DNA from 3 places in the Microbacterium petrolearium genome. Region 3 is predicted to be linked to each of the others. Evidence: predicted binding sites of a transcription regulator. Region 3 holds the regulator's gene; each other region holds the start of a gene.
The links. Region 3 encodes LexA, which represses DNA repair genes until DNA is damaged. Its sites were predicted from a motif close to TCGAACANNTGTTCGA; they were not measured.
Positions count from the first base shown of each region.

Region 1 (5,700 bases), on a different contig from region 3:
TCCGGTTCCAGCCGCAAGCGCTGAAGATTCTGATGAGTTGGCGGACGAGGACCTCCGGTTCTGATACGGCGCAGTCGGATCTACGGCGAAGGCGAAGTCGGGCGCGTTACTTCTGCAGTCGCCCTACGTTGTGAGCCGTGGGATCTGATCGCTTGCCACCGAAGTCCCCGGTTATACCTAGAGTGGGCACGTGAGAGATCTCGTCCTCCAAGCCAGCCCCGACTTCGTAACCCGCCTGGCACGCGAGCACGACCCGGTGAGGGCCGTAGCCGAACTGATCTGGAACGCCATCGACGCCGAGGCTGACAACGTGCGCGTAGTGCTCAACCGGACGGCCATGGACGCCATCGAGTCGGTGGTCGTCGAAGATGACGGTCACGGCATCACCTCGGACGAGGTCGAAGCTGCCTACGGCCGCATCGGCGGATCGTGGAAGGCGCTAGCCACGACTTCAAAGAACGGTAAACGTGGTCTTCATGGCAAGCGCGGCGAGGGGCGGCTGCGGGCATTCGCCCTCGGCGGTCGTGTCGCGTGGCGCAGCGAGAGTGTGAACGCTGCGGGAACTCACGAAACTGTCATTATCGAGGGCTCTCGCGATAGCGGCCACGTCTTCCGCTGGGAGGCGACTCCTTCAGCCGCCACTAGGACCGGGACCATGGTCACCGCCTGGAACGACGGCGTACGAAGTCTGACCGCGCTGCAGAGCGAGAAGACCCTGCCGGCGCTCCGCGCGCACTTCGCGCCCGTGCTGCTCAACGAGCCTGGCCTGACGGTCACCTTCGATGAGTCGACACTCGACCCGAAGGACGAGATCGTCGCGGATGAGTCGTTGGAGGCTCCCATCCCGGGCCACCCGGACAAGCCGGTCACCGTCCGAATAATTGAGTGGCGCAACGGAACCCACCGTGCCCTGTACTTCGGGAAGGACGACCGCCACTTCGTCCATGAAGCGCCAGGAGGTGACGTCGAAGGCGTCTTGCCGTTTTCTGCCTATGTCACGTGGCCCCACTTCTCCGAGGATTCGCTCGCTGTTCTGGGTCTCGGAGAGCTCGTTGACGACGTCTCTGGCGCGGTGTGGAAGGCGGCGCAGAGGGCGATCCGCGAGCACTTTGCCGCCCAACGCCGAGATCAGCGGCGCAAGCAAGTCTCGAAGTGGAAAGAGACGGGCATCTATCCATACAAAGAGGAAGCCGAGAGCGAGCCCGAGAAGGCGGAGCGAGCGCTGTTCGACGTGGTCTCAAGCGCCGTCGTCCCTCGTGTCTCAAAAGGCAGGGCCAACGAGAAGGTAGTGCTTAACCTCGTTCGGGACGCGCTGCGGACGGACCCCGAGAACCTCGGCGTGCTCCTGTCGGAGTACACGGCCCTCTCCGAAGAAGACCGATCGGCGCTGACGCGGCTGCTGACCGAGTCGACGCTCGCCAACGTGATTCGATCGACGAACCTTGTCACGAGTCGGAACAAGTTCCTTGCGGGTCTCGAGCATCTGCTGTTCGATCCCGTTGACTCAGACAAGGTCGGTGAACGAGATCACCTTCACAAGATTCTTGAGCGAGAGCTCTGGCTCTTCGGCGAGGAGTACCACCTGATGAGTAGTGAGCGCAGCCTCACCGAGCTCCTGCGCACGCACCTCAGGCTCGAGGGATTGCCCTCGGCGGGAGTGGAGCCCGTGAAGCGGTGGGATGGCAAGTCCGGCCGAACGGACCTCCATTTCGCGGCGAAGTTCCAGGAACACGACCGGGTCCGGCACCTCGTCGTAGAACTCAAGGCTCCGGGGATCACGGCTTCTCGCAAGGAGCGCGACCAGCTCGAGGACTATATCAACGCGGTCAACAGCAACGCGGCGTTCGCAAGCGACCGTGCCGTTTGGGACTTCATCCTGCTTGTCACGGACTTCGATGACCTCGTGAAGAACAGCATCAAGAGCGACGACCGCGAGATGGGCCTGCTGTTTGAACCGGAGAAGCAAGCAGGCCATCCGCAGGTGCGTGCCTATGTCCGCCGCTGGCGGGACGTGATCGACGAGAACAAGCGGCGCCTCGAGTTCGTGACGTCGGCTCTCGAGCACGACCCTTCGGTCTCCGACGGGCTCGCATACCTGCGCGAGCACTACGGCGACCTCTTACCGTCCGCGGAGGAAGCCGCATAGCCCGCCCCTGGACGGGTCGAGATGTGATCGAGTTCGTTTGCAGCGAGCGCCTGTTACAAAGCCTTGAGCGCTGCCAAGCAAGGATCTGTACCCCGGGAATCCCCCCCGCACCGCCCGCGTTCCCTCTGGTAACCTGAAGTGTCACGCGTGTGCGTGGGGTCTGGCGTGCTCGCCGGGCAGGCCCACCGCGTGACGTACGACAACCAACCAGACCGCTTCGGTTCATCCACGGTTCCGCACGTCCGTGAGGGATCCCGATCCGAGGCCCGACTCCAACCCCATAAGGCAAACCAACTACATGACTAACGCAACGACCGCCCCGGCCACCAAGCAGGTCGCGATCAACGACATCGGCTCTGCTGAGGACTTCCTGGCCGCGGTCGAGAAGACTCTCAAGTCCTTCAACGACGGCGACATCATCGAGGGCACGATCGTCAAGATCGACCGCGACGAGGTTCTGCTCGACGTCAGCTTCAAGACCGAGGGCGTCATCCCCTCGCGCGAGCTCTCCATCAAGCACGACGTCGACCCCAACGAGGTCGTCAGCGTCGGCGACGTCGTCGAGGCCCTGGTTCTCCAGAAGGAGGACAAGGAAGGCCGTCTGATCCTGTCGAAGAAGCGCGCGCAGTACGAGCGCGCCTGGGGCGACGTGGAGAAGATCAAGGAGAACGACGGCGTCGTCACCGGCACCGTCATCGAGGTCGTCAAGGGCGGCCTCATCGTCGACATCGGCCTGCGCGGCTTCCTGCCGGCCTCGCTCATCGAGCTGCGCCGCGTCCGCGACCTCACGCCGTACCTCGGCCAGGAGATCGAGGCGAAGATCCTCGAGCTCGACAAGAACCGCAACAACGTCGTGCTCTCGCGCCGCGCCCTCCTCGAGGAGACGCAGTCGGCCACGCGCACGCAGTTCCTGAACAACCTGCACAAGGGTCAGGTCCGCAAGGGCGTCGTCTCGTCGATCGTCAACTTCGGTGCGTTCGTCGACCTCGGCGGCGTGGACGGCCTCGTGCACGTCTCGGAGCTGTCGTGGAAGCACATCGAGCACGCCAGCGAGGTCGTCGAGGTGGGCCAGGAGGTCACCGTCGAGATCCTCGAGGTCGACCTCGACCGCGAGCGCGTCTCGCTGTCGCTCAAGGCGACGCAGGAGGACCCGTGGCAGGTCTTCGCCCGCACCCACGCGATCGGCCAGATCACGCCGGGCAAGGTCACCAAGCTCGTTCCGTTCGGTGCGTTCGTTCGCGTCGCCGACGGCATCGAGGGCCTCGTGCACATCTCGGAGCTGTCGAACAAGCACGTCGAGCTCGCTGAGCAGGTCGTCTCGGTCGGCGAGGAGGTCTTCGTTCGCGTCATCGACATCGACCTCGACCGCCGCCGCATCTCGCTCTCGCTCAAGCAGGCGAACGAGATGGTCGACCCCAACGGCACCGAGTTCGACCCGGCGCTGTACGGCATGACCACCGAGTACGACGAGAACGGCGAGTACAAGTACCCCGAGGGCTTCGACCCCGAGACCAACCAGTGGCTGGAGGGCTTCGACGAGGCCCGCCAGAAGTGGGAGGACGAGTACGCCGCCGCGCAGGCTCGCTGGGAGCAGCACAAGACGCTCGTCGCCAAGGCCCTCGAGGCCGAGGCCGCTGCGGGCGACGACTTCGGTGGCGCCGCCGCCGCGGGCCAGAGCTTCAGCTCTGAGTCGGCCGGTGCCGGCACGCTCGCCGACGACGAGGCCCTCGCCGCTCTGCGCGAGAAGCTCGCCGGCGCGTAAGCAGCCGCTCTAGTTCAAGAGGCCGGATCCCTTCGGGGGTCCGGCCTTTTGGCGTATCCGGGCGGATCGCGGGGCGCGGTGTGCGGATCGTGGGGTGAGGATCGCGGGGCGGATGTGGCGATCAAGCCCACCGCGTTTTCGCCCTGTGGAAAGCGCTCGTGACTTATCCCCAGCTCGTACATTTCTTCGATGGTTGTCGGTGGTGGCTGGGAGAATCGGGGTATGGAACGAGACACGGTCTTCTGGGAGCCCACGGCGTCGGAGCGCGCCGAGGCGGGCCGGATCGTGTCGCGCCTGCAGGTGGTGCGGGCGGAGCGGGCACGGTTGGAGGCGGAGGAGGCGCGGCTGCTGGGCCGGGCGTTGGATATCGCGGTCGGGCAGGTGGAGCGTGCGGGTGCCCCGCCGGAGTGGGACATGCCCGTGCGGTCGATGGCCGCGGAGGTCGCCGCCGTCCTGCGGGAGGGACCGCGGACGGTCGAGAACCGGATGGTCGACGCCGCCCTGCTGGTGCGGGACTTCCCAGCAACGCTGACGCAGGTGGAGGAGGGCCGGCTGCCCGGGCGTCACGCCGCGGTGATCGTGGCGGAGGGGTCACGGATCGGGGATGCGGGGGATCGGCGGGAGTACGAGGCCCGGGCACTCGGCGTCGCGGAGGACGCGACGGTGGCGGGGCTCAAGCCGATGTGCCGGGCGATCGCCGACGCGTTCCTGGAGGAGTCTCTCGCGCAACGCCATGAGGCGGCCCGCGCGCGGCGGGGTGTGCGGGTGACGGCACTGGAGGACGGGATGGCCGAGCTGCGCCTGACCGCACCGGTGCCGCTGGTGCAGGGCATCCACGACCGGCTGACCACGATGGCGCGGACCGTGATCGCCGAGCGGGACGCGTTCGGGCGGGCTGTCGATACGGACGCCGGGGCGGGGGAGGGTGTCGGTGCGGCGTCCGGGCCCGACAAGCGCCGCATCGATGAGCTGCGCGCCGACCTGGCCTGTGCCCTGCTGCTCGCCGGCGCACCGACCGGGCACATGGTCGAGGATGGGGCCGGGCGGAACCTGCTTGACCAGGTGCGCGGGGTGGTCCACGTCACCATCCCCGCCCACGTCCTCACCGACGGCCGCATCCACGCCCACCGAGCCCCCGGCATGACTGCGGGCGACGCCATGCACGAGCAGCGGCGCGGGCGGCGCGGGACATCCGGGGCCCACGGCACCGGTCGTCGCCCCAGCGGCGTCCCGACGGCGGGCGGCGAGCCGATCGATCCGGCCACAGCCCGCCGTCTCGCGGCCGAGGCCACCGGGTGGGAGCGGCTGTTCCTCGCCCCCGACACGGGGGCGCTGCTGACCGTCGACCACTACACGCCCACCGCGGCGCAGCGCAGGTTCCTCCGCGCCCGCGACGAGCACTGCCGCTTCCCCGGATGCCGACAAGCCGCCCGACGATGCGACGCCGACCACATCCACCCGCACTCGAGGGGCGGCCCCACCGACGTGACCAACCTCGAGAGCCTGTGCAAGCGACATCACATGCTGAAACACCACTCACCCTGGCAGGTGCGACATCTCGGCGGGGGAGAGCTCGAATGGACCAGCCCCCTCGGCCACCACTACACCGGCCGACCCACATCCGGCGTGCGGTTCACCGAGACCACCCTGCCCGGTGACGGTTCCGCGCACCCCGGCGGCGAAACCGCACCCCCTGGCCACGGCTCCACCCCCTCGGGCGGCGGCTCCGCGGCCCCCGTCCACGCGCCCGATCCCGCCCCGTTCTGAACCACTGCGGGCGCAACCCCGTGGC
Region 1 is NZ_BAAGRQ010000001.1:42,609-48,308, forward strand. Features, by position in the region: gene ACYVJ0_RS00190 (ATP-binding protein) at 1-64, shown strand, start outside; gene ACYVJ0_RS00195 (ATP-binding protein) at 191-2,146, shown strand; gene rpsA (30S ribosomal protein S1) at 2,445-3,908, shown strand; gene ACYVJ0_RS00205 (HNH endonuclease signature motif containing protein) at 4,131-5,675, shown strand.
Region 1: a site for LexA is predicted at 4,083-4,098, ahead of ACYVJ0_RS00205 (HNH endonuclease signature motif containing protein). Genes of this name have one in related genera too.

Region 2 (5,700 bases), on a different contig from region 3:
CCGGCGTCGCGACCCGCCCGCGCGGCGTGCGGCCCATGAAGCCGATGCGCACGAGGTACGGCTCCACGACGCTCTCGACGGTGTCGGCCTCCTCGCCGACGGCCACGGCGAGCGTGCTCAGCCCGACGGGTCCGCCGCGGAAGCGGCGCACGAGCGCGTCGAGCACGGCGCGGTCGAGCCGGTCGAGGCCGATCGCGTCGACGTCGTACAGCTCCAGGGCGGCGCGCACGTCGCTCAGCTCGGGCGCCGCGCCGTGCGCGTGCACGAGTGCGTAGTCGCGCACGCGGCGCAGCAGGCGGTTGGCGATGCGCGGCGTGCCGCGCGAGCGCATGGCGATCTCGGCCCGCTGTTCCGGGCCGAGCCGTACCCCGAGCATGGCCGCCGAGCGCTCGACGACGCGCTCCAGCTCCTCGGGCTCGTAGAACTCCAGGTGCGCCGTGAAGCCGAAGCGATCCCGCAGCGGGTTGGGAAGCAGGCCCGAGCGCGTCGTGGCGCCCACGAGCGTGAACGGCGCGAGGTCGAGCGGGATGCTCGTCGCGCCAGCGCCCTTGCCCACCATGATGTCGATCCGGAAGTCCTCCATGGCCAGATAGAGCATCTCCTCGGCGGAGCGCGCCATGCGGTGGATCTCGTCGATGAAGAGCACCTCGCCGGGCGTGAGGCTTGACAGGAGCGCGGCCAGATCGCCCGCGTGCTGGATCGCCGGGCCGCTCGACATGCGCAGCGGGCGGGCGCTCTCGTGCGCGACGATCATCGCGAGCGTCGTCTTGCCGAGGCCCGGAGGGCCCGCGAGCAGGATGTGGTCGGCGGGGCGATCCTGGATCCGCGCCGCGTCGAGCAGCAGCTGCAGCTGGCCGCGCACCTTGTGCTGGCCGACGAAGTCCGCCAGGCTGGCCGGCCGCAGCGCGCCCTCGATCGCCAGCTCGGTCTCGTCCTGCGGCTGGGGCGAGGCGGCGTCGCGCTCAGACACGGGCACCGCCGTTCGCCGGCCCGAGTGCCGCGAGTGTGAGGCGCAGCAGGGCCTGGACGGAGGCGCGGTCGGCCTCCGAGGCCCCCTCGGCGGCGGCCGCGACGGCCTCGCCGGCCACGCGCTCGGGCCAGCCGAGTCCCGCGAGGGCCTGCGTCACCTGGGCCAGGACGTCTCCGGCCACGCCCTGCGGGGCGGCGGCGGGGGCCGACGGCGGCGCGAGCTTGCCCTGCAGCTGCACGGCGATCAGCTTGGCCGTCTTGGGCCCGATGCCCGACACCTTCCGGAACGGTCGGTCGTCTTCGGCCTGCACGGCCTCCGCGATCCGGTCGATGCTCATGGCCCCCAGCACGCCGAGCGCCGACTTCGGTCCGACGCCGCTCACGCCGAGCAGCGTGCCGAACACGTCGAGCTCGGCACGGGTGGCGAAGCCGAAGAGCGACAGCGCGTCCTCGCGCACGATCAGGTGGGTGTGCAGCGCCAGCTCCTCCCCCGGCCGCGCGCCGCGGGCGACCTCGGGCACCACGGCCACGGAGAAGCCGACCCCGCCGACGTCGAGCACCACCGAGTCGAGGCCGGCGTGCAGGACGTCGCCGCGCAGGAACGAGATCATGCCTCCACCCTACGCATCCGTTCGCACATCCGTTCGAGCCACGCGGATTCCCCGTCCCCCTGCCGCGAGACAGCAACTGCGCGCCGAGACCGCGTCGTTACGCCGCTGTCTCGGCTCCCGATGCTGTCTCGCCGATTCAGCGGCGCGCCGGGGCGCGGCGGGAGCGCTTCTCGGCCTCGGCCCACGCGCGCTGCGCCGGGGTGAGCGCGCCCTCGGGTGCGGCCGCGGGGGCGCCCCGCCACGCGTGGCAGAGCGCGAGCGCGAGGGCATCGGCCGCGTCGGCCGGTTTGGGCAGCTCGTCGAGCCGCAGCACGCGCGCCACCATGTGCTGCACCTGCGCCTTGTCCGCCGACCCGTAGCCCGTGATGGCGGCCTTGACCTCGCTCGGCGTGTGCGTCGCGGCGGGGATGCCGTGCTCCGCCGCGAGCATGAGCGCCACGCCCGAGGCCTGCGCCGTGCCCATGACGGTCTGCAGGTTGTGCTGCGCGAACACGCGCTCGACCGCGAGCACCTCGGGTCGGTGCGCGGCGAGGGCCTCGCGGATGCCGCGCGCGATCGCGGCAAGCCGCTCCGCCACCGGTGCGTCCGGCGCCGAGCGGATCACGCCGACGTGCACGAGCGTGGCCGAGCGGTCGCGCGCGACGTCGACGATCCCGACGCCGCAGCGCGTCAGCCCCGGATCGATGCCCATGATGCGCCGCGTGCTCACCCCGCCACGCTAAGCGCCCCCTCCCGCGGGCCGGTGAGGCGCGCGGAAGGGGGCGCTGACGCAGTGGCGCACGATGCTCGCACTTCGACTCCGGTCGCTTCGCGCCCTCCGCTCAGTGTTGACCCGTCACGCATCAACGCCGCTGCGCGGCATTGATCCGCGCCGCGTCAAAACCAGATCTCGAGCTCGCGCGCGGCCGACTCGGGCGAGTCCGAGCCGTGCACGAGGTTCTGCTGCACGGCCACGCCCCAGTCGCGGCCGTAGTCGCCGCGGATCGTGCCGGGTGCGGCGGTGGTGGGATCCGTCGTGCCGGCGAGCGAGCGGAAGCCCTCGATGACGCGGTTGCCGGCGACCCGGATCGCGACGACGGGCCCCGACATCATGAACTCCAGGAGCGGCTCGTAGAACGGCTTGCCCTCGTGCTCGGCGTAGTGCTTCGCGAGGAGCTCGCGGCTGGGCTCGACCAGCCGGATGTCGACGAGGGAGTAGCCCTTCGCCTCGATGCGAGCCAGGATCGCGCCCGTCAGGCCGCGCGCGACGCCGTCGGGCTTGACGAGGACGAGGGTCTCTTCGGTGGCCATGGATGGTCCCTTCGTGTGTTGCGGATCTCGAGCCGGCGACGTCAGCCGTCGGCTCCGGCGCGCTGCGCGCTCACGCGGCGCTCGATGCGCGCCCCACCGATCGTCGCATACGCCCACATCCCGCCGAAGATCAGCGCGATGAGCAGGATCGCCGGCACGAGCAGCGCGCCGAGGGCGACGACCGCCTGCAGCGCCCAGCCGAGGGCGAATCCCCAGTCCCAGCGCAGCAGACCGGAGACGGCGAACATGAGGACCGCGACCACCGATCCGGCGACGATCCCCCACCAGGAGGGCATGCCGTCCGGCATCGCCTGGAGCCCGTGCACGGTGAGGCCGCCGAGGAAGACGACGATCGCCTCGAACACGAGCACGACCTGGCCCAGCTTCTCGGGCAGCGGGCGGTAGCGGAGCGGGCGGCTCATGCGCTCCACCCCGACTTCCAGTCCTCGCCCTCGGCCAGCACGAGCGCCTCGCCCGCGAGCACGACGGATCCGGCGACCACGACGCCGCGCTTCGGTGCCGATGCGGCCCACTCGCGCGCCGCGTCGGCGGCGTCGGCCAGACTCGGGTGGACCGTCACGCGCAGTCCGGCGGCCTCGGCCGTGTCGGCGAGGTCGTCCGGTGAGGCCGACCGGTCGGACTCGGGGTTCGTCGCGAACACGTGCGCCGCGACGGGCGCGAGCTGCGCCACGATGCCGGCCGCGTCCTTGTCGGCGAGCACACCGAGCACGACGCCCCACTCCTCGAAGTCGAAGGACTCGCGCAGCGCCTGCGCCAGCGCGGCGGCGCCGTGCGGGTTGTGCGCCGCGTCGACGACGACCGTCGGATCGATGCCCACCAGCTGCAGGCGCCCGGGAGAGGTGGCCTCCTGCAGCCCCTCCGTGAGCACCTCGTCCGTGATCGCCTGCGAGGCGTCGCCGATCAGCGCCTCCACGGCCGCGATCGCGAGCGCCGCGTTCTCGCCCTGATGGCGACCGAGGATCGGCAGGTACTGCTCGGCGTACTCGCCGGCGAGCCCGCGCACCGTGATGAGCTGGCCGCCCACGGCGAGCTTCTGCTCGGCGAGCGCGAACTCGCGGCCTTCGAGCGCCAGGTTCGCCTCGCGCTCCCCCGCCACCCGGCGCAGCACGGCCTCGGCGGCCGGCACCTGACGCGCCGAGACGACGCGCGCGCCCTGCTTGATGATGCCGGCCTTCACCTCGGCGATCTTCTCGATCGTGCCGCCCAGGCGATCCGCGTGATCCATGTCGATGGGTGTGAACACCGCGACGTCGCCGTCGGCCGTGTTGGTCGAGTCCCACGATCCGCCCATGCCCACCTCGAGCACGAGCACGTCCACGGGCGCGTCGGCGCAGGCGACGAACGCGAGCACGGTGAGCAGCTCGAAGAACGTCAGCGGCTCGTCCCCCGCCTCACGCAGTTCGGCGTCGACCATGCCGACGAAGGGCTCGATCTCGTCCCACGCGTCGGCCACGGCCGCGTCCGCGATCGGCTCGCCGTCGACCTGGATGCGCTCCGTGAAGCGCTCCAGGTGCGGGCTCGTGAACAGGCCCGTGCGCAGCCCGTGCGCGCGCACGAGACTCTCGATCATCCGCGCCGTCGAGGTCTTGCCGTTCGTGCCCGTGATGTGCACGACGCGGTACGTGCGCTGCGGGTCGTCCAGCAGCTCGAGCACGCGCGCGGTGCGCTCCTTGCGCGGCTGCACCCAGCGCTCGCCCGCCCGCGCGAGCAGCGCCTCGTAGACGGCGTCGGCGCGTTCCCGGTCGTTCATCGCTCTCCGATCTCGGCGGCTTCAATGACCACGCGGGTCACGGCCACCTGGAAGTCGCCGGCGTTGGCATACGTGCCGGCCGGCACGGTCGCGACGTGCTCGGCGTCGCCGCCGAACGCGCCGTCGCGCACCTCCGCCTCGACGGCCAGCGTCTCGCCCGCCACGTCCGCGGCGTCGAACGCCTGCCGCACGGCGGCGGCGTCGTCGGCCGACGCGAACGCCAGCTCGAGGCGGATCCGGTCGCTCACGTCGAAGCCCGCGGCCTTGCGGGTGTCCTGCACGGCGCGGATGATGTCGCGGGCCAGGCCCTCGGCGGCCAGCTCGGGCGTCACCACCGTGTCGAGCAGCACGAGGCCGCCGCCCGGCAGCAGCGCGAGCGCCTCGCCCTCGGGTCGGCCCGTGGTCTCGAGCACGAGCTCGTACTCCCCGTCCTGCAGCTCGATGCCGCCGGCCGTGACCACGCCGTCGCGCTCGGACCAGTCGCCCGACTTCGACGCCGCGATCACCTGCTGCACCTGCTTGCCGATGCGCGGGCCGAGCGCGCGCGCGTTGACCGTGAGGCGGTGCGAGATGCCGTAGGCCGCCGCGGTGTCCTCGCCGAACTCGACGAGCGAGACGCTCTTGACGTTCAGCTCGTCGCGCAGGATGTCCTCGAACTGCGTGAGCTCGGCGGCGCCGGGCACGACGACGGTGAGCCGCGCGAGCGGCAGCCGCACGCGCAGCCCCTCCTTCTTGCGCAGCGCGTTGGCGACGCTCGAGACCTCGCGCACGGCGTCCATCGCGCGGCGGATGTCCGCGGCCGGCGCGAACTCGGCCGCGTCGGGCCAGTCGGTCAGGTGCACGCTGCGCCCGCCCGTGAGGCCCTGCCACACGCGCTCGGACACGAGCGGGATGAGCGGCGCGGCGACCCGGCACAGGGTCTCGAGCACCGTGTAGAGCGTGTCGAACGCCTCCGTGCTCTTCGGATCGTCGGTCACGCCCGTCCAGAACCGGTCGCGCGAGCGGCGGATGTACCAGTTGGTCAGCACCTCGGCGAAGTCGCGGAGGCGGGCGGACGCC
Region 2 is NZ_BAAGRQ010000001.1:238,222-243,921, reverse strand. Features, by position in the region: gene ruvB (Holliday junction branch migration DNA helicase RuvB) at 1-970, opposite strand, end outside; gene ruvA (Holliday junction branch migration protein RuvA) at 963-1,580, opposite strand; gene ruvC (crossover junction endodeoxyribonuclease RuvC) at 1,717-2,271, opposite strand; gene ndk (nucleoside-diphosphate kinase) at 2,457-2,870, opposite strand; gene ACYVJ0_RS01170 (DUF4233 domain-containing protein) at 2,912-3,292, opposite strand; gene ACYVJ0_RS01165 (bifunctional folylpolyglutamate synthase/dihydrofolate synthase) at 3,289-4,641, opposite strand; gene ileS (isoleucine--tRNA ligase) at 4,638-5,700, opposite strand, start outside.
Region 2: a site for LexA is predicted at 1,602-1,617, ahead of ruvA (Holliday junction branch migration protein RuvA). Genes of this name have one in related genera too.

Region 3 (5,700 bases):
GCGCGCGAGCGCCTTGAACTCCGCCTCGGCGATGTGATGCGGGTCGCGGCCGCCCAGCACGCGCACGTGCACGGTGAGGCCGGCGTTGAACGCGATCGCCTCGAAGGTGTGGCGCACGAGCGATCCCGTGAAGTGCCCGCCGATGAGGTGCTGCTCGAATCCGGCCGGCTCGCCGGTGTGGACGAGGTAGGGCCGCCCGGAGATGTCGACGACGGCCTGCGCGAGCGCCTCGTCGAGCGGCACGAGCGCGTCGCCGTAGCGCGAGATGCCCGACTTGTCGCCGAGCGCCTCGCGGATCGCCTGCCCCAGCACGATCGCGACGTCCTCGGCGGTGTGGTGCGCGTCGATGTGCGTGTCGCCGCTCGCCTTCACCGTGAGGTCGGTCAGCGAGTGCTTCGCGAACGCCGTGAGCATGTGGTCGAAGAACGGCACGCTCGTGTCGATGCTGCTCGCGCCGGTGCCGTCGAGGTCCAGTTCGAGCTCGACGGACGACTCGCTCGTCGAGCGGCTGCGGCGGGCGGTGCGGGCTGCGGTCATACCCTCGAGTCTATTGCGCGGGGCGGGATCCCGGCTCAGTTGCCGATCTCCGCGAGCGCCTCGAGGAACGCCGTCGTCTCGTCCTCCGTGCCCGCCGTGACGCGCAGGTGGCCGGGGATGCCGATGTCGCGCACGAGGATGCCGCGGTCGCGCAGCGCCGACCAGGTGCGCGAGGGATCGGTCACCCCGCCGAACAGGACGAAGTTCGCCCACGACGGGTAGACGGTGTAGCCGAGCGCCTCGAGCGTGGCCGACATGCGGTCGCGCTGCTCGACGATCTCGTCGACCGTGCGCAGCATCGTGTCGGCGTGGCGCAGGGCCGCGGAGGCCGCCGCCTGCGTGAGGGCGGACAGGTGGTAGGGCAGCCGGACGAGACGCAGCGCGTCGATGAAGGCGGGATCGGCGGCGAGGTAGCCGACGCGCGCGCCGGCGAAGGCGAACGCCTTGCTCATGGTGCGCGAGACGGCCAGGCGCGGGCGCCCCTCCAGCAGGCTCAGGGCCGACGGCTCCTCGCGCGGCGCGAACTCGCGGTACGCCTCGTCGACGATGACGATCCCGTCGGTGGCGTCGTAGACCGCCTCGACGACGTCGAGCGACAGCGGCGTGCCCGTGGGGTTGTTGGGCGCGCAGAGGAAGACGACGTCGGGCCGCGCGTCGGCGACCTGACGGGCCGCGTCCTCGGGATCGATCTCGAAGCGCGGGCCGCGCTCGCCCGTCACCCAGTCGGAGCCGACGCCGCGGGCCAGCAGCCCATACATCGAGTAGGTGGGTGCGAAGCCGAAGGCCGAGCGCCCCGGCCCGCCGAAGGCCTGCAGCGCCTGCTGGAGCACCTCGTTCGAGCCGTTGGCCGCCCAGAGCTGCTCGGGCACGAGTCCGTGGCCGAGGTAGTCGGCGAATCCCTCGCGCAGCTGGGTGAACTCGCGGTCGGGGTAGCGGTTCACGTCGCGCAGGGCGCGCGAGACGGCGTCGGCGATGTCGTCGGCGACATCGTCGGGCACCGGATGCGTGTTCTCGTTGACGTTCAGCGCGACCGGAACCGCCATCTGCGGCGCCCCGTAGGGCGTCTGCCCGCGCAGGTCGGCGCGGAGCGGCAGGTCGTCGAGGGTGATCGCGGGAGCGATCGAGGTATTCGCCGGGTCGGAGGTCACGCCCTCCATGTTAGATCCGAGCGGCCCCTCGATGCCGGACGATCGCCGTGCCCGTCATCGCGAGGACGACGATGCCGCCCCGGCCCCCGCTCAGTCGGCGTAGCCCGCGGGAACCGCGATCTGCTGGCCGGGGCTCACGAGCCCGCCGGCGAGGTTGTTGAGCCGCTTCAGCTCGTACACCACGTCGCGCGGGTCGTGACCGGGCGCCACGTCCTGCGCGATGCTCCACAGCGAATCGCCCGCGGTGACCGTGACGAGGTGGAACGCCGAGGCGTCGGCGCCCGCCTCGCCCGATGCCAGGGCCGCGCCGCCGCCGAGCACGGCCGCCGCGAGACCCGCGACGACCGGGGCGGCCGCCAGCGCCGCCAGCACGCGGCGGCCGCGCACCGTGAGGCGCAGCCGGGTGCGGGGCGCGGAGGGGGCTGCCGCTGCCGTGAGGATGGCGGTGCTCATGTCGTGCTCCTTCTGTCTGGGCGGCTTCGCATCCGACGCTCGGCCGGGAGGCCGGATGCGAAGCTCTGTACCGAATATACGTTCGACGGTTCGAACATGTCAACGCTATCTCCGACATCCGACATCGGATCCGCCGGGACACGCTCGAACAAATCTCCCGAAGACCCCGACGAATCGGCTACCTTCGAGGTCGAGGGTCACGTAATCACGGACCTCCGACATCCGAACGAGGAGCACAGATGAGCGACGCCGCGGCCGACATCGCCGGCACCGACGACAAGCCCCGCACGCGGCGTCGCCGGAACCTCAGCGAGAAGCAGATGGCCATCCTCGAGGTCATCCAGCGCTCGATCCAGCGCCACGGCTACCCGCCGAGCATGCGCGAGATCGGCGACGCCGTCGGGCTGAAGTCGCTCTCGAGCGTGACGCACCAGCTCGGCCAGCTCGAGCTCAGCGGCTACCTGCGCCGCGACCCCGGCAAGACGCGCGCCATGGAGGTGCTCATCGACCTGCCCGGTCTGTCGGGCGAGAACCCGGCCGACACGGCGCCCGCCGTCGGCGACGCGGCGATGGTGCCGCTCGTCGGGAACATCGCCGCGGGCGTGCCGATCACGGCGGAGCAGCAGGTCGAGGAGATCTTCCCCCTGCCCCGCCAGCTCGTGGGCAAGGGCGAGCTGTTCATGCTCAAGGTCAACGGCGACTCGATGATCGACGCCGCGATCTGCCACGGCGACTGGGTGGTCGTGCGCGCGCAGAACAACGCCGAGAACGGCGACATCGTCGCGGCGATGCTCGACGGCGAAGCCACCGTGAAGGCCTTCCGCCAGCGCGACGGCCACACGTGGCTGCTGCCGCGCAACTCGGCGTTCGAGCCGATCCTCGGCGACGAGGCGACCGTGCTGGGCAAGGTCGTCGCCGTGCTGCGCGCCGTCTGATCCGCACCGGCGGGCGCCCTGCGGCCCGCCGCCGTCTCGCCTACGGTGGGTGGCATGGCCTCCGAAGCGACCGCCCCCGCCCGCACGATCGCGCCCTACGGCACGTGGCGATCGCCGATCACCGCGGCCGACGTGGCCGGCGGATCGCTGCGCCTGGACGGCGCGCGCTTCGTGGGCGACGAGGTCTGGTGGAGCGAGGGCCTGCCGGCCGAGCGCGGCCGCACGGCCCTGATGCGCGGCGAGGCCGGCCGCGAGCCCGAGGTGCTGCTGCCCGCCCCCTGGAGCGTGCGCTCCCGCGTGCACGAGTACGGCGGCGGTGCGTGGACCGCCGGCGACGACGGCGTCGCCTACTTCGTCGAGCACGCCGACCAGCGCGTCTACAGGTTCGCGCCGGGCACGGATCCCGAGCCGCTCACCCCGGCGGACGGCGGCATGTGCTTCGGCGACCTCACCCTCGCCGAGGGCGCGCTGTGGGCCGTGCGCGAGACGCACACCGGCGCCCCGGTGCCCGCGCGCGACATCGTGCGCATCCCCCTCGACGGGTCGGCCGCGCACGACGCGGCCGCCGTCGCGAGCGTCGTGGCGGGCAGCGACTTCCTCGCCTATCCGGCCCCGCGCGGCGATCGGATCGCGTGGATCGCGTGGGACCATCCCGACATGCCGTGGGACGCCGCCGAGCTGCGCGTCGGCCGCCTCGACGAGCGCGGCCGCGTGACCGAGCACGTGGTGATCGCCGGCGGGCGCACCGCGGCGGGCACCGTCTCGGCGCTGCAGCCCGAGTGGACGGGCGACGACGAGCTGATGTTCCTCGCCGACATCCCGCACCCGGGGCAGGATGCGCGCTGGAACCTGCACTGGGCGCGCTTCGACGGCCTGTCGGCGGTCGGGCCCGAGCCGATCATGACGGTCGACGCCGACACGGGCGGGCCGCTGTGGAACCTCGGCGCGCGCTGGTACGCGACCATGGCCGACGGCCGGATCCTCGCGGTGCAGACGAACGGATCGGATCAGCTCGTCGTGATCGATCCCACGTGCGGCGCCGAGGACGCCCTCGACACGCCCCTCACGGGCGGCGTGCTCGTGCGCGACGTGCGGGGCCAGCGCGTGCTGCTGACCGGCGCCGGCGCGCGCGTGCCGGGCGGCCTGTGGCTGCTCGACGTCGACGCGCACACGATCGAGCCGGTGCGGGGCGGCGTGCCCGTCGGCGACCTCGACCCCGCCTGGCTGCCGGTCTCGCGCGCCATCACCTGCCCCGGTCCGAACGGTCCCGTGCACGCGTTCGACTACCCGCCGACGAGCCCCGAGTTCGACGCACCCGAGGGCGAGCTGCCGCCCTACCTCGTGCTGGTGCACGGCGGTCCCACCACCCACGTCTCGGGCACGCTCTCGATCGTCATGGCGTACTTCACGAGCCGCGGCATCGGCGTGCTCGACGTGAACTACGGCGGGTCCACGGGCTACGGCAGGGGCTATCGCGAGCGGCTGCGCGGCGGCTGGGGCGTCGTCGACGTACAGGACACGGCGGCCGCGGCGCGCGGGCTCGCGGAGGCGGGGCTCGCGGACGCGGACCGGATCGCGATCAAGGGCGGATCGGCGGGCGGCTGGACGGTGCTGTGCGCGGTCGCCGACACCGACGCCTTCGCCGCGGGCATCAGCCGCTACGGCGTGGCGGATCTGCGCCGCCTCGTGGCCGACACGCACGACTTCGAGGCGCGCTACCTCGACGGGCTCGTCGGCCCCCTGCCCGAGGCCGAGGAGGTGTACGTCTCGCGGTCGCCGCTGTCGCGCCCCGAGACGCTGCGCACGCCCCTGCTGATCCTGCAGGGCGCGGACGATCCCGTCGTGCCGCCGAGCCAGTCGGAGGCGCTGCGCGACGCGCTCGCGGCCAACGGCGTGCCGCACGCGTACCTGCTGTTCGAAGGCGAGTCGCACGGCTTCCGCCGCGCCGACACGCTGCAGCGCGCGTTCGAGGCGGAGCTGGCGTTCCTCGGCGAGGTGCTCGGCTTCACCACCCCGGACACCCCGCCGCTCGAGCTGGACTGACGACACCCCGCCGAACCCGCCCTCGATCGGCGAGCCCGCGCCGCATCGAGCGCGGGCTCGGTGGACGAGCGCGGGTTCGGCGGGGGTGTGGGGTCAGAGCGTGTAGGGCTCCAGCTCCGCCGCGAGGCGGGCGTTGACGCGCGCGTGGACGAACGTGCCCTCGGTCTCGTGGCGGCGCTCGAGGAGCTGGCCGGTCTCGTGGATGGCCGAGACGAGCTCGCCGCGGCTGTACGGCACGACGGCGCGCAGCTCGACCTCGGGCAGCGGCAGCGCGTCCTCGACGACGCGGCGCAGCTCGTCGATGCCCTCGCCCGTGCGGGACGAGACGAACACCGCGCGCGGCTCGAGACCGTGCAGCACGAGGCGGGTGTCGTCGTCGACGAGGTCGGCCTTGTTGAAGACGACGATCTCGGGCACCTCGCGCGCCCCCACCTCGCCCATCACGTCGCGCACCGTGGCGATCTGCCCGGCGGGATCGGGGTGGTGCGCGTCGACGACGTGCAGCAGCACGTCGGCGTCGGCGACCTCCTCGAGGGTCGAGCGGAACGCCTCGACGAGCTGGTGCGGCAGGTTGCGGACGAAGC
Region 3 is NZ_BAAGRQ010000008.1:107,817-113,516, reverse strand. Features, by position in the region: gene hisB (imidazoleglycerol-phosphate dehydratase HisB) at 1-537, opposite strand, end outside; gene ACYVJ0_RS08495 (histidinol-phosphate transaminase) at 573-1,685, opposite strand; gene ACYVJ0_RS08490 (LysM peptidoglycan-binding domain-containing protein) at 1,776-2,138, opposite strand; gene lexA (transcriptional repressor LexA) at 2,378-3,073, shown strand; gene ACYVJ0_RS08480 (alpha/beta hydrolase family protein) at 3,128-5,116, shown strand; gene hflX (GTPase HflX) at 5,210-5,700, opposite strand, start outside.